2 regions of the Aurantimonas sp. NFXS3 genome follow, and region 2 is predicted to be linked to the other one. Evidence: predicted binding sites of a transcription regulator. Region 2 holds the regulator's gene; the other holds the start of a gene.
The links. Region 2 encodes PhoB, which activates phosphate uptake and scavenging genes when phosphate is short. Its sites were predicted from a motif close to TGTCATNNANCTGTCAT; they were not measured.
Positions count from the first base shown of each region.

Region 1: J3367_RS17145 (1-acyl-sn-glycerol-3-phosphate acyltransferase) is a predicted target of PhoB. The motif match lies at 3,833-3,849, and genes of this name have one in related genera.

Region 1 covers NZ_JAGDDZ010000006.1:171,987-179,813, forward strand. The annotation lists gene J3367_RS17125 (iron-sulfur cluster assembly scaffold protein) at 257-703, shown strand; gene yidD (membrane protein insertion efficiency factor YidD) at 752-1,141, shown strand; gene J3367_RS17135 (LysM peptidoglycan-binding domain-containing protein) at 1,166-1,657, opposite strand; gene thrS (threonine--tRNA ligase) at 1,812-3,788, shown strand; gene J3367_RS17145 (1-acyl-sn-glycerol-3-phosphate acyltransferase) at 3,892-4,746, shown strand; gene J3367_RS17150 (hypothetical protein) at 4,783-5,940, opposite strand; gene J3367_RS17155 (nitroreductase family protein) at 6,103-6,687, shown strand; gene J3367_RS17160 (flavin reductase family protein) at 6,690-7,310, shown strand; gene J3367_RS17165 (DUF2336 domain-containing protein) at 7,472-7,827, shown strand, end outside.
Region 2 covers NZ_JAGDDZ010000001.1:571,902-579,728, forward strand. The annotation lists gene J3367_RS02525 (substrate-binding domain-containing protein) at 73-1,107, shown strand; gene pstC (phosphate ABC transporter permease subunit PstC) at 1,178-2,560, shown strand; gene pstA (phosphate ABC transporter permease PstA) at 2,553-3,836, shown strand; gene pstB (phosphate ABC transporter ATP-binding protein PstB) at 3,860-4,669, shown strand; gene phoU (phosphate signaling complex protein PhoU) at 4,689-5,435, shown strand; gene phoB (phosphate regulon transcriptional regulator PhoB) at 5,441-6,184, shown strand; gene J3367_RS02555 (GcrA family cell cycle regulator) at 6,290-6,853, opposite strand; gene J3367_RS02560 (aspartate aminotransferase family protein) at 7,303-7,827, shown strand, end outside.

The DNA.
Region 1 (7,827 bases), on a different contig from region 2:
GTTGCGCTCCGGTGCCGTGGGAATGCGCGCTGCGATCCACTGCGAATGATGGTCGGGATTCTTGGCCGGATGGCCGGCCCGGCCCGCAATCGAAATCTTCGTCACGCTCATCTCTATCTTCGGTGGCCGCCAGGGGCCGCTTCATGTCGAAGCCGACCTGACGGCGACTTTCGAACCGGTGCCACGCGTCCTATATAATTTCCGACCGAACGAAATGACAGGGCCATCGGCATTTGCGCGATGGATTGGTGTGCATGTGATCGACGACGTCTACAACGCGCGGATACTGGAACTGGCCGGCAACATCCCCCGCATCGGGCGGCTGGAGGCTCCCGATGCCAGCGCCACGGCGCATTCCAAGCTGTGTGGCTCGACCGTGACGATCGACCTGAAACTTGCCGACGGTGTCGTCGCCGACTTCGCCCACGAGGTGAAGGCCTGCGCCCTTGGCCAGGCCTCGTCCTCGGTGATGGCCAGCCACGTCGTCGGGGCGACGCCGGAAGAACTGCGCGCCACTCGCGAGACCATGCGGCGGATGCTCAAGGAGAACGGCACGCCGCCGGAAGGCCGTTTCGCCGATCTGAAATATCTGGAGCCGGTGCGCGAGTACAAGGCGCGCCACGCCTCGACCATGCTGACCTTCGACGCCGTGGTCGACGCGCTGGACAAGATCGCCGCACGGGACAAGAGCGCCGCGGCGTGACCCTGAGTGGCCGGGTCGTGCCGTCAGTCAGGGCGTGGCGCTAGGCCCATGTGCGACCACCGCACCGACGATGCCCATCCCCGCCATGCCGCCGACGCCGGCATTGCAGCCGGACGCAACTATTCCGGCCCGTGGCGGGCAACGCCCGGCCGGTATCTCGGCCTCGGTCTCGTGCGCCTCTACCAGCTGACCCTGTCGCCGCTGATCGGCAGCCATTGCCGGCACCTGCCGACCTGTTCGGAATACGCCTATGAGGCCGTGGCGCGCCACGGCCTGTGGAGCGGCGGCTGGTTGTCCGTCTTTCGCGTCGGCCGCTGTGGCCCGTTCGGCACCAGCGGCATCGACAATGTTCCCAGCGCCTTGCCGGCACGGCACCGCTGGTGGGCGCCGTGGCGATTGCTGCGGCTGGGCCGCCCGGCTGAGCGCACTCCGCACTAGCGGCCCGCGCAGCCTGGCCGGCGCTCAGAAGGCGCGTGGTATCCGCAGCACCTGGCCGGGAAAGATCAGGCTTGGATTGGCGACGATGTGCTGGTTCGCCTGATGGATGATCGGAAACTTGGTGGCGTCGTCGAAATAGCGCAGCGCCAGCTTCGACAGCGTGTCGCCGGCGGCCACCTGGTGCAGCCAGTAGCCGGAAAAGCCTGGCAGGATCAGCGGGCCGTAGAGAACCGGTACCGTCACGGTCGGGGGAGGCACCCCGTCGCCGCCGCCGCTGTCGTCGGAGACGGTCACGAACAGCCGGTTGAGCGTGAAGGCGGTGCCGTCGGGAATGTCCACCGCCGCCTGGAACTGGCGGATCGATGTCGAGCCCGCCGTGGCGGAGGCGGAGACCTCGTCATGGCCTTCGCCGATGAGGATCGACAGATGCCCTTCGAAACCGACCGCATTACCGGCGATCAGGATCCGGCTTCCGACAAGATCGAAAGGCTTCGGCTGCAGGATTTCGATGTTCATCGAACTGGCTCCCTTGCATCGGAACGCCGCATCCAAATATATCCCGCCCGAACCCCTTGAGCAATCGTACCCGACTGCCACCGTTCGGCCGGCCGTTGCCGGTCACAGCAACCACCCGCGATCGTAGGCGGGACTGGAACGAAAGAGATACATGATGGCGAATGCCGTTTCCCTGACCTTCCCCGATGGATCCGTGCGCGAATACGAGGCCGACACGAGCGGCCGTGACATCGCGGGCGGCATCTCCAAATCGCTTCTCAAGAAATCCGTCGCCTATGCGCTCGACGGCGAGGTCCGCGACCTCGCCGACCCGGTCGGTCGTGCCGGGGCGATCGAGATCATCACCCGCGACGACCCCCGGGCGCTGGAGCTGATCCGCCACGATGCGGCGCACGTCATGGCCGAGGCGGTGCAGGAATTGTGGCCGGGCACCCAGGTCACGATCGGCCCGGTGATCGAGAACGGCTTCTTCTACGATTTCGCCCGCGACACGCCGTTCACGCCGGACGACCTGCCGGTCATCGAGAAGAAGATGACCGAGATCATCCGCCGCAACGCGCCCTTCACCAAGGAGGTCTGGTCGCGCGACAAGGCGAAGGCGGTCTTCGCCGAGAAGGGCGAGGCCTACAAGGTCGAGCTCGTCGACGCGATTCCCGAGGGCCAGGACCTGAAGATCTACAGCCAGGGCGACTGGTTCGACCTCTGCCGCGGACCGCACATGGCGGCGACCGGCCAGATCGGCGACGCCTTCAAGCTGATGAAGGTGGCCGGCGCCTACTGGCGCGGCGATTCCAACAATCCGATGCTGACGCGCATCTACGGCACCGCCTGGGCCACCAAGGAGCAGCTCGCGGCCTATCTCCATATGTTGGAAGAGGCCGAGAAGCGCGACCACCGGCGGCTCGGCCGCGAGATGGACCTGTTCCATTTCCAGGAGGACGCACCGGGCACGGTGTTCTGGCATCCCAAGGGCTGGCGTCTCTACCAGACGCTCGTCTCCTATGTGCGCCGGCGCCAGGAGGCCGAGGGCTATCAGGAAGTGAACGCGCCGCAGCTCCTCGAGCGCTCACTCTGGGAGACCTCCGGGCACTGGGAAAAATATCACGAGGACATGTTCGTCACCGAGACGGAGGACGAGCGGGTCTTCGCGCTGAAGCCGATGAACTGCCCGGGGCACGTGCAGATCTTCAAGCACGGGCTGAAGAGCTATCGCGACCTGCCGCTGAAGATCGCCGAGTTCGGCGCCGTGCATCGCTACGAGCCGTCCGGCGCGCTGCACGGACTGATGCGCGTGCGCGCCTTCACGCAGGATGACGCCCACGTCTTCTGCACCGAGGAGCAGATCACCGCCGAGAGTCTGAAGATCAACGATCTGATCCTGTCGATCTATCGCGATTTCGGCTTCGAGGACGTGCTGGTGAAGCTGTCCACGCGGCCCGAGAAGCGCGTCGGGTCCGACGAATTGTGGGACAAGGCGGAAGCCTCGATGCGCGACGTTCTCGCCATCATCGAGGAGCAGGGTGCGGGCCGCATCACCACGGCGGTCGCCGAGGGCGATGGGGCGTTCTACGGCCCGAAATACGAGTACACCCTGCGCGACGCGATCGGCCGGCAATGGCAGGTCGGCACCAACCAGGTGGACTTCAACCTGCCGGGCCGCTTCGGGGCGTTCTACATCGACCGCGATTCGGAGAAGAAGACGCCGGTGATGCTGCATCGCGCGATGCTGGGCTCGGTCGAGCGCTTCATCGGCATCCTGATCGAGAACTGCGCCGGCCATCTGCCGCTGTGGCTGTCGCCGCTGCAGGTCGTCGTGGCGACGATCACCTCCGAGGCCGACGACTATGCGCTGCAGGTCGCCGAGGAACTGCGCCAGGCCGGACTGCAGGTCGAGACCGATCTTCGCAACGAGAAGATCAACTACAAGGTCCGCGAGCATTCCATGGCCAAGGTCCCGGTGATCATGGTCTGCGGCAAGCGCGAGGCCGAGGAGCGGACCGTCAACATCCGCCGTCTGGGCGCCCGCGAACAGACGCCGATGGCGCTGGACGATGCGGTCGCGGCGCTCGCCGACGAGGCCGTGCCGCCGGACCTGAAGCGTCGCCAGGAGGCGCGCCGCAAGGTCGCCTGAGACGAACATCTGACGGGCCCCGGAGCCGATCCGGGGCCCGTTTTCGTCATCGGCCTGTCATCGGTCGTCGGCTAGGGACGGGGAAACCGTTCATGGCCGGCCGATGCGAACCACGACCCATCTGACCTACGCCCGTCCCTCGGACACGCTCGTCCGGCGCCTCGCCATCCGCTCAATGGAAGAGCTCTCCGGCCGCCGCCGGCTCGCCGGGCTCTATGCGGTCTGGCAGCGCCACCTCGCATCCGGCGACGTGCCGGCCTTCGGCATGATGCTCGATCTGATGCGGATCAGCCTGCGGATCGAAGGCCGCCTGCCGGACCCGGCGACACTGCCCGAGCGTCTGGTGATGGTCGCCAACCATCCCTTCGGGATCGGCGACGGCGTCGCGCTCCTGGCCCTGGCCGAACAGCTCGGCCGGCCATTCCGCATCCTCATCAATGCCGACCTAATGAAGATCCCGGAGATGGCGGCCTATGGGCTGCCGGTGTCCTTCGAGGAGACGCGCGAGGCGATGGCGGCCAACCTGGCGACCCGGGTGGAGGCGATGCGGCTCCTGGCCGAGGGCGCGACCATCGTCGTCTTTCCGGCCGGCGGCGTGGCCACGGCGCCGAAGATCTTCGGCGAGGCAGCCGATCTGCCCTGGAAGCAGTTCACGGCGCGGCTGATCCGGACTGGCGGCGCCGCCGTCCTGCCGATCCATGTCCACGGCCAGAACGGGCCGCTGTTCCATCTCGTCAGCCGCTGGTCGATGACGCTTCGCGTCGGGCTGCTGATCGGCGAGTTCCGGCGCAGATACGGCCGGTCCATCGACCTCAGCATCGGGCCGTTGATCACATCCGGGGAATTGTCTGCCATCGGCGACCGCCGGCTCTTGACCGAGCGCCTGCGCCAGGCCGTGTTCAGCCTCGCGCGACCGGCGGTCCAGCCCCAGTCCGAACTTGAACCGATCGCCGCCTGATCCGGACTGCCGGACGAAGGGGATGATCGCGCGGGGCTAGTCGCCCGATCCGGCAAGCGGGTCCGGCGTCTCCGCGAGATCCGACGTCAGCACTTCCACGTCGGTGTTCTGGCCGGGCTCCACCGCGAAGGCCCGCTGGTAGACCTTGTCGTTGTTGCGGGCGACGATGACGTAGTCGCCGGACGCCAGCACCATCGACGGAAACGCGCCGACGCTTTCGCGCACCGGATCGCCCGAGGCCGTGGTCACCGACCATGCCGTGTCGGCAATCGCCTCGCCGCCGGGCTCGCGCACCAGCTTCATCGTCAAGAGGGCAGCGCGGTGCTGCAGGGTCGCGTCGGTGACCTTGCCCGGCTCGACCCGGATGTCGGCCCGCACCGAGGCGTTCACCGAGCCGTAGCTGGACACGATGTGGTAGGTGCCGGCATTCAGCCGCAGCACCTTGTTGGGCGGCACGTCGCTGGCGATCAGGTCGCGGTCGCTTTCGTTCTCGGCGTCGCTGTAGACGTCGAAGGAGAGGCGGGCCGGCTCGATCGTCTGGCCGTCGCCGACCATGGCGTCCAGCCGCAGGCCGCCGGCATTCAGCGTGATGGTCTCCTGCGTCTTCACGCCGGTGAAGTCGATCCGCTTCACGACCCCGGCGCGGCCGAAGCCGACATGCAGGATGTACGAGCCCGCCGGCACCTCGAAATTGGCTTCGCTGCTCTCGGACGAGGCGATCAGCGTCGCGCGTCCGTCGATGGCCGGAATGGCCGAGAACAGCCGCCAGACCAGCCCGTTGGGGATCGGCTCGCCATCCTCGGTCAGCCGCGCCTTCAGGGTCAGCGTCGCGCGCGAACGGATGATGTCCTGGCTGGGCATGTTCTGCGGCGCGTAGGCGGGCAGACCCGGAAGCTCGATCTTCGGCGCCTTCGGAATGCCGGGTGCGACGGGCAGGGCGATCGGGTCGAAGCGCTGCAGGCCGCGGGTCGGCGCTGCCCCCACATCGGCGGCATTGGGCAGCAATTCGCTGGCGGAAGGGGAGACATAGGCGCCCGGCTTGCGCGGCTCGCCGCCGAACAGGCCGCCCCCGCGATCGAGCAGCGACGGAATCGGGATATCCTGCGCCAGCCCCGGACTCGTCGCGACCACTATCGAACTGATGATCGCCACAAGACGGGCATCGACCGCCACGAACCAGACCCCTGCTTTCATAAACCCCGTCTCTCATGACCCCAGATGATGGACGAATTCAAGGCGAATGCTCATGCCACGGCGAATTCGCCGCGCCGATCCGCCGTTTCGCGCGGCGCGGCCGGTTTGATCTGGCGGCCGCCAGGGGCTAGCTGGAACGCGCCATCACGTAAGGACGCTGCCTTGACCGACACGACGACATTCCTCGCCACCCGGCGCTCGATCCCGATTCCGCTGCTCGCAGCGCCGGCTCCCGAAGGGGCCGAGCTCGACCAGATCCTGCAGATCGCGTCGCGCGTTCCCGATCACGGCAAACTGGCGCCGTGGCGTTTCATCCTCTACCGCGGCGACGCGGCGATCGACCTGGGCAAGGCGCTCACCGAACTGGCCGAGGCGCGCGAGGGCGCACCGCTGAGCGAGGCGCGCCAGCGCGCCGAATCGACCCGGCTCAGCCGCAGCCCGCTCGTCATTGGAATCGTGTCGAGGGCCCGCGAGCATGTGAAGATCCCGGTGTGGGAGCAGGTCCTGTCCGCTGGTGCGGTCGCGATGAACCTTGTCACCGCGGTGCATGCGCATGGCTACGGCGCCAACTGGGTGACCGAATGGATCGCCTATGACGAGGACGCCAAGGCGCTTCTCGGCATCCCGGCGGACGAGAAGGTCGTCGGCTTCGTGCATGTCGGCACCCCGCAGGAGGCGCCGACGGAACGGCCGCGGCCCGACCTCGCCGACATCGTCACCGAGGCACGGGCGAGGGAGGCGGGCTGATGCTGTTCTACGAACCCGAGCGCGGCGATCACGGACTGCCGCATGATCCCTTCAAGGCGATCGTCGCCCCGCGGCCCATCGGCTGGATTTCGACGCGCGCGAAGGACGGCGCGGTCAATCTCGCGCCCTACAGCTTCTTCAACGCGGTCAGCGACCATCCCAAGCTGGTGATGTTCGCCTCGGCCGGCTTCAAGGATTCGGCGAACCTTGCCATCGAGAGCGGCGAGTTCGTCGCCAACATGGCGACCGGCGATTTGGCCGAGGCGGTGAACCGCACCTCGGCGCCGGCACCGCGCGGTCGCAGCGAGTTCGAGCTGGCCGGCCTGACCGAGGCGCCCTGCCGCCTCGTGGCCGCGCCGCGCGTCGCCGAGAGCCCGGCAGCCCTCGAATGCAAGGTCACCCAGTCGTTCCAGCCGGTCGACGTCGACGGCAAGCCGTCGGACTGGGTGATGGTCATCGGGCAGGTCGTCGGCATTCACATCGCCGAATCGGTGCTGCGAAACGGCATGCTGGACATGGGTCTCGCCCGTCCGCTGTCGCGGCTCGGCTATCTCGACTACGCCGTCGCGGACGAGGTGTTCCAGATGCGCCGGCCGACGCTCGAGGATGCCAGCGACAGCTGACGTCGCCGCCTGAAACGCGCCCCTGCGACGGACCTGTCGCAGGGGCGGCGACCTGCCAACATGGTTGATGCTTCGTCGATCGATATGGTGAACGAAGCCTAAACCTTTGCCTGACACACTCGCTTTCAACAGTCGGGTGCGCAGCAGAGGTCGCCAGTTCCATGATCGTTCAGCGGTTCGTCAAATGGTGTGAGACGGCGACCAGCACGCAGCGGGCCGAAGGCGCCGCAATCCTCTCGCGCGCGCTGCTCGACGGACGCATCACCGCCGAGGAGCGGCCGGGCGCCGACGCGGCCCTGATGCTCATGCTCGACGATCCGTCGCCGAAGGTGCGCCAGGCAATGGCGCTGGAACTGGCCGACGGGCGCGGGGCGCCGCGCGCCGTCCTGCGCGCCCTCTGCGAGGACAATGACAGCATCGCCTGCATCGTCGCCGGCCGCTCGCCGGCACTCTCCGACGACGACCTGATCGACCTCGTCGCCACCGGCTCCGAGGCCTTGCGGGGCGCCATTGCTGC
Region 2 (7,827 bases):
CGAGCAGCAGCCGTCAGACAGGGCGGCCCAACAGTGCTCGGTTCGAAACAAACTCCTCAAGGAGACGCACCCGTGAACAACAAGTTCATCGCCAGCCTCGCGCTCGGTACCGCCATCGCACTGACCGGCCAGGCCTCCGCGCAGGTCCGGGACCAGATCCAGATCGTCGGATCCTCGACGGTTTTCCCCTACACCCAGGCCGTTGCTGAACAGTTCGCCAACATGGGTGAGTTTCCGGCGCCCGTGACCGAGTCGACCGGTACCGGCGGCGGCATGAAGATCTTCTGCGGCGGCGTCGGCGAGCAGACCCCCGACATCACCGGTGCCTCGCGCGCCATGAAGGCGTCGGAATACGAGCTGTGCCAGTCGAACGGCGTCAAGGACGTCACCGAAGTCCTGCTCGGCTACGACGCGCTTTCCTTCGCCAACGCCCGCAGCGGCCCGGAGCTGTCGGTCAGCAAGGCGCAGCTCTTCCAGGCGCTCGCCGCCGAGGTCGAGGTCGACGGTGAGGTGAAGGCCAACCCGTACAAGAGCTGGAACGAGATCGATTCCTCGCTGCCGGCCGAGCCGATCCTGGTCTACGGCCCGCCGCCGACGTCCGGCACGCGCGACGCCTGGGTCGAGCTGGTCATGGAAGAGGGCTGCGGCGAGTTCGAGGCCATCAAGGCGCTCGACGAGGACCGTCACGACGAAGTCTGCCAGCGCATGCGCACCGACGGTGCCTTCGTCGAAGCCGGCGAGAACGACAACCTGATCGTGCAGCGCCTCGAGACCGACCCGACCGCCTTCGGCATCTTCGGCTACTCGTTCCTGTTCGAGAACCAGGACAAGCTGAAGGGCGCCGCCATCGGTGGTGTCGTTCCGTCCGAGGACACGGTTCTGACCGGCGAGTACGGCGTCTCCCGCCCGCTCTTCATCTACGTCAAGAACGCGCATCGTGACGCCATCCCGGGCCTCAACGAGTTCGTCGCCGAGTATGTCAGCGACGGCGCGATGGGCGAGGACGGCTACCTGATCGACCGCGGCCTGGTTCCGCTGAGCGCCGACAAGCTCGAGGCCACCCGCAAGTCCGCCACCGAAGGCGAGACCATGCAGGCGCCGAAGTAAGCTTTCGCGCTGACAAAACCCGCCGGCCATTTTCCTGGCCGGCGGTTCCTCGCAAGGAGTGTCGGGATCCATGCCGCTATCATTGACGCTAGCGACTGCCGTCTTGCTGACGATCATCGGCTTCAGCGCCGCCTTCATGAAGGCGCGGACGGTCGGGGCGACGGGTGACGGACGGACGCTGCACTCCCTCCCCAAATATCACGGCTATCTTCTTGCGCTGACGATCCTGACGCCCTGCGTCGTCGTCATCCTGCTGTGGCTGGCGCTCGAGCCCGTCGTGCTCGACCGGATCATCCTCGCCAATCTGCCCGAGACGCTGAAGGAAGCGTCGGCCGGGCGGCTCGGCCTGCTCATCGGACAGGTCCGCCAGGTCGCGGCCGGCGTCACCTTCGGCGAGCCCGACCCCGCGGTCTTCACCGCTGCGGAGACCTTCCAGACGGCGGCGAACGTCTCGCGCTGGCTGCTGCTCGCGGTCGTCGTGGCGATCGCGCTGATCGCCTCGGGCGTCGTCGTTCCCCGGATCGACCTGCGGTTTCGTGCCCGCAACACGGCCGAGCGGATCATCAAGTACATCCTGATCTTTTGCGCCACCATCTCGATCCTGGTGACGCTGGGCATTCTCTTCTCGCTCCTGTTCGAGGGGCTTCGGTTCTTCGCCGTGGTGTCGCCGCTGGAATTCTTCTTCGGCATCAACTGGGACCCGCAGATCGCCATCCGCCCCGACCAGGTCGGCTCGACCGGCGCCTTCGGCGCGGTGCCGATCTTTGCCGGCACGCTGATCATCGCCTTGACGGCGATGGTCGTGGCGCTGCCGGTGGGGCTGTTCTCGGCGATCTACATGGCCGAGTTCGCCTCGCAGCCGATGCGCACGGTGGTCAAGCCGCTGATCGAGGTGCTCGCGGGCATTCCGACGATCGTCTACGGCTTCTTCGCCGTCCTCGTCGTCTCGCCGGCCATTCGCGGCTTCGGCAGCGACATCGGCATCCCGGTGTCGCCGACGGCGGCGATCGTGCCGGGCCTCGTCATGGGCGTGATGATCATCCCGTTCATCTCGTCGCTGGCCGACGACGCGATCTCCGCGGTTCCGCGGGCCATGCGGGACGGCTCGCTCGGGCTCGGGGCGACCCGCGGCGAAACCATTACCAAGGTGATCCTGCCGTCGGCCCTGCCGGGCATCGTCGGCGGTGTTCTCCTCGCCACCAGCCGGGCGATCGGCGAGACCATGATCGTGGTCATGGCCGCGGGCCTGACCGCGAACCTCACCGCCAATCCGCTGGAAGGCGTCACCACCGTCACGGTGCAGATCGTGGCGCTTCTGACCGGCGACACGTCCTTCGACAGTCCCAAGACGCTGGCCGCCTTCGGCCTCGGGCTGACGCTCTTCCTCCTGACGCTGATGCTCAACCTCGTCGCAATCCAGATTGTCCGGAAGTATCGGGAACAATATGACTGACGCTACCCAAGCAGGCGCATTTCCCTCGGGCCGGCCGGGCACGCATTCCCGTGATCTCGTCAGGGCCAGCCTCGGCAAGCGCAAGTCGGCGCAGACCCGGCTGAAGATCTACGGCGGCGCCGCGATCGCGTTCGCGCTGCTGATGCTCGCGACCCTGATCGGCTCGGTCGTCTCGACCTCGCTTCCGGCCTGGACGCGGACCGAGGTGAAGCTCGACGTGGCGATCCCCGCCGAGGACGACATCAACTACAATTCGCTCGCCAACAATTCCCTGCTCGCCCTGTTCCCGGAGACGGACGGGCGCGCGGAACGGCGGGCGGTGACCGGCATCCTGAGCAACGGCGCGCAGTTCATGCTGCGCGACCTCGTCGCCGCGGACCCGCAGCTCAAGGGCCAGACGACATCGGTGTGGGTGCCGGTGTCCGACCCCTACGAGCAATTGTTCGAAGGCGTCGTGAACGCCGACCAGGCCGAGGCCAACCGACGCCTCGACGACGCGGCGCTGGCTCGCTTCAAGCAGCTGGAAGAGGCCGGGCTGATCCGCTCGTCCGTCGACTGGGGCCTCGTCACCGAGGCGGATAGCCGCTTCCCCGAGCTCGCCGGCCTGAAGGGCGCCATCATCGGCTCGTTCTTCCTGCTCCTGGTCTGTTTCCTCATCAGCGTTCCCGTCGGGGTCGGCGCGGCCGTCTATCTGGAGGAGTTCGCGCCGAAGAATCGGTTCACGGACTTCATCGAGATCAACATCAACAACCTGGCGGCGGTGCCCTCGATCGTCTTCGGTCTCCTGGGCCTGGCGCTGTTCATCGGCGTCTTCGGACTGCCGCGCTCGGTGCCGCTGGTCGGCGGCATGGTGCTGTCGCTGATGACCCTGCCGACGATCATCATCGTCACCCGGAACGCCTTGAAGGCGGTACCGCCCTCGATCCGCGAGGCGGCGCGGGGTGTCGGCGCCTCGGAGATGCAGGTGATCGGCCATCACGTCCTGCCGCTGGCCCTGCCGGGCATCCTCACCGGGGTTATCATCGGACTGGCCCAGGCGCTCGGCGAGGCGGCCCCGCTGCTGCTGATCGGCATGAACGCCTTCATCACCTCGGCGCCGTCGGGTCCTCTCGACCCCTCGACGGCGCTTCCGACCCAGATCTTCATCTGGTTCGACAGCCCGGAACGCGGCTTCGTGGCGCGCACCAGTGCGGCCATCTGCGTGCTCCTGGCCTTCCTCTCGATCATGAACCTTACGGCGGTCCTTCTGCGACGCCGTCTCGAACGGCGCTGGTAGATATGCGACAGGAGACTCCCATGATGGAAAATATCCAGGTGTCGTTAGCGAAAGGGCCTGCCGTGCAACCTACCCGTCCGATCAAGATGCGATCCGAGAAGGTGACCGTCCATTACGGTCCGAAGCAGGCGCTCTACGACATCGATCTCGATGTCGAGGAGAACCAGGTGACGGCGCTCATCGGACCGTCGGGCTGCGGCAAGTCGACCTTCCTGCGCTGCCTGAACCGGATGAACGACACGATCGACATCGCCAAGGTGGGCGGCAAGATCACGCTGGACGGCGAAGACGTCTACGATCCGGCGATCGACGTGGTCGAGCTGCGGGCGCGGGTCGGCATGGTCTTCCAGAAGCCCAACCCGTTCCCGAAGTCGATCTTCGACAATGTCGCCTACGGTCCGAAGATCCACGGACTCGCCTCGACCAAGGCCGAGCTCGAGGAGATCGTCGTCACCAGCCTGCGCAAGGCCGGCCTCTACGAAGAGGTCAAGGACCGGCTCGCCGAGCCGGGCACCGGCCTGTCGGGCGGCCAGCAGCAGCGCCTGTGCATTGCCCGCGCCATCGCGGTGTCGCCCGAGGTGATCCTGATGGACGAGCCCTGTTCGGCACTCGATCCGATCGCGACCGCCAAGGTCGAGGAGCTGATCGACGAGCTGAAGCAGAACTACACCATCGTCATCGTCACCCATTCGATGCAGCAGGCGGCGCGCGTCTCGCAGCGCACGGCGATGTTCCATCTCGGCTATCTGGTGGAGGTCGGCCCGACGGAGAAGATGTTCTCCAACCCGGACGACAAGCGCACCCAGGACTACATCACCGGCCGCTTCGGCTGAACGAAGGCAAGGAAGCGTCATGCCCATGACCGAACATACAGTCACGTCCTACGAAGACGAGCTGAAGCTGATCGTCCGCCGGATCTCGGAAATGGGCGGGATGGCCGAGCGGATGGTCGAGCAGTCGGTCGCCGCGCTGATGCGCAGCGACTGGGGGCTGGCCCAGTCGGTGGTCGCCGACGACCTGCTTTTGGACGACGCCCAGCGGGCGCTGGACGAGCGGGCGATCATGACCATCGCCAAGCGCCAGCCGATGGCCGTCGACCTGCGCGAGATCGTCGGCGCCATCCGCATCTCCAACGATCTGGAGCGGATCGGCGACCTGGCCAAGAACATCGCCAAGCGGGTGATCGCGGTACACGACCATGCCCATCCGGTGCAGCTGGTGCGCGGCATCGAGCATCTGTCGGAAATGGCGCTGGAGCAGCTCAAGGAAGTGCTCGACGCCTATGGCGAGCGGGACTACGAGCGCGCGCTCGCCATGCGCGAGAACGACGAGCAGATCGATGCGATGTACACCTCGATCTTCCGCGAGCTCCTGACCTACATGATGGAGGATCCGCGCAACATCACCTCCTGCACCCATCTCCTGTTCTCGGCCAAGAACATCGAGCGGATCGGCGATCACGCCACCAACATCGCCGAGACGGTCTATTACATCCAGACCGGCAAGCAGCTCGAGAACGAGCGGCCGAAGCGCGACAACACGGCGACGATGACCCAGCCGGTGCCGAACGACCCGCCCACCCAGGCTGACGGGGGCTGAAACCGATGAGCGCACGGATCGTCGTCGTCGAGGACGAGGAAGCCCTCGGCATTCTCCTGCGGTACAATCTCGAGGCCGAGGGCTACGTCGTCGACGTCATCGACCGGGGCGACGAGGCCGATATCCGGCTGAAGGAGGAGGTGCCCGATCTCCTGATCCTCGACTGGATGCTGCCCGGCCTGTCGGGTGTCGAGCTCTGCCGGCGGCTGCGCCAGCGCGAGGAGACCGAGCGCCTGCCGATCCTGATGCTGACGGCACGCGGCGAGGAGAGCGAGCGGGTGCGCGGCCTGTCGGTCGGCGCGGACGACTATGTCGTCAAGCCGTTCTCGACGCCGGAACTGATCGCCCGGGTGCGGGCCATGCTGCGCCGCTCCAAGCCCGAGAAGATCTCCAGCCAGCTCGTCGCCGGCGACATCGATCTCGATCGCGAGACCCATCGGGTGCGCCGCGCCGGCCGCGAGCTCAAGCTCGGACCGACCGAGTTCAAGCTGATGGAATTCTTCATGCAGTCGCCGGGCCGGGTGTTCTCCCGCGAGCAGCTGCTCGACGGCGTCTGGGGCCGCGACATCTATGTCGACGAGCGCACCGTGGACGTCCATGTCGGCCGGCTGCGCAAGGCGATCAATCGCGGCCGCGAGCGCGACCCGATCCGCACCGTGCGCGGCGCCGGCTATGCGCTGGACGAGCAGTTCAGCGCCGCCAGGTCCCCCGCCGCGCCGGCCCGCACGCGGCTGAGCGCCGGCGCCTGACGGGTCTCCGCCCGGCGCCGGGCGGCTTCTTCACGAGCCTGAAACGCAAACACCCCGCGCGGCCTGGCCACGCGGGGTGTTTGCGTTGGGTACGGTCTGTGGCGCCTAGCGGGCGCGGCGGCGATCCGAGAAGGGCTGGAAGGCCAGCTTGGCGTGATAGGCGCAATAGGGCGAGGCATCGCGGGCGTTGTTGCCGCAGAAATGGAAGTCCGGCTTCATCGGGTCGCCGACCGGCCATTTACAGGTGGTCTCGGTCAGCTCGACGAGGCTGAGCTTGCGGGCGATCGGCACCACTTCGGCGCTCTCGCGCTCCTGCGGCTGGTCCATCACCTCGAGCTCTTCCTCCGGCTCCATCTTCAGCGCGGTGGCGCCCATGGTGCGCGGCATGGAACGGCTCGGGGCCTGCTGCTGCGAGGCGGCGACCAGACGGGCCGGCACCACCATCTCGACGGTCTCGACCTCGGCCGTGCGGCGCGGGGCAGGGCGCTCGACGGCAACCGGCTGCGCGACATTCGGCTGGCGGGCCCGCGATTCGAGTTTCAGGCGGTGCACCTTGCCGATCACGGCGTTGCGGCTGACGCCGCCCAGGCGGTCGGCGATCTGGCTGGCGCTCAGGCCTTCGGTCCAGAGCTGCTTGAGCAGCTCCACGCGTTCGTCAGTCCAGCCCATGGCAAGCTCCTTTCGGCATAGTCGCGACGGCTGGAATCCCTCCACAAGCGCGACGGCTGACCGCGCCAGAACGCACAAGATATATTGAGGAACTAGGTCCGCCGCACGAAATCTAGTATCTTGACGGCAAGATAGCCCAGCCGCGGACTCGCTGACAAGGCTCGCCGGGGACGCAGGGGAATCGTTTGGGGCTTTTCCCCAGCCTTTGTTGCCGCCCGTGACGTTCGTCAAGCCTATGACCGACAAGCAGGGCGAAAATGCGGTTCGATTGACACCGCGTCGGCTCGCCATGGTATAGCGGAAGCTCCGAAGTCTCGGAAAACGCTCGAAAGCCTGCCCCATCGGCAGGCTTTGGCGTTTCAAGCATCCCGCCCCAGCGGTTCGCGCGCCGAACCGATCCCGCAACAATAACCGGATCCGACCCTTACGATCCAGCAAAGTCAAAGGCCATGGCTGACACGACGGACCATTCCTCGCCGCTCTTCGAGACCTATGCACGCGCGCCGCTCGCCTTCGAGCGCGGCAGCGGCGTCTGGCTGGAGACGCGCGACGGCCGACGTTTCATGGACTTTGGCGGCGGCATCGCGGTGAACTGCCTCGGCCATGCCCATCCCCATCTCGTCGAGACGATGAAGGCGCAGGCCGAGAAGCTGTGGCACGTCTCCAATCTCTACGAGATCCCCGACCAGACGCGGATGGCCGAACGGCTGACGGCGGCGACCTTCGCCGACCGCGCCTTCTTCGCCAATTCCGGCGCCGAGGCGGTGGAATGCGCGATCAAGACCGCGCGGCGCTATCACTACGTCAACGGCGCGCCGGAGCGCTATCGCATCCTGACCTTCGAGGGCGCCTTTCACGGGCGCACGCTGGCCACCATCGCGGCCGGCGGGCAGAAGAAATATCTGGAGGGCTACGGCCCGAAGGTCGAAGGCTTCGACCAGTTGCCCTTCGGTGACCATGACGCGCTGCGCGAG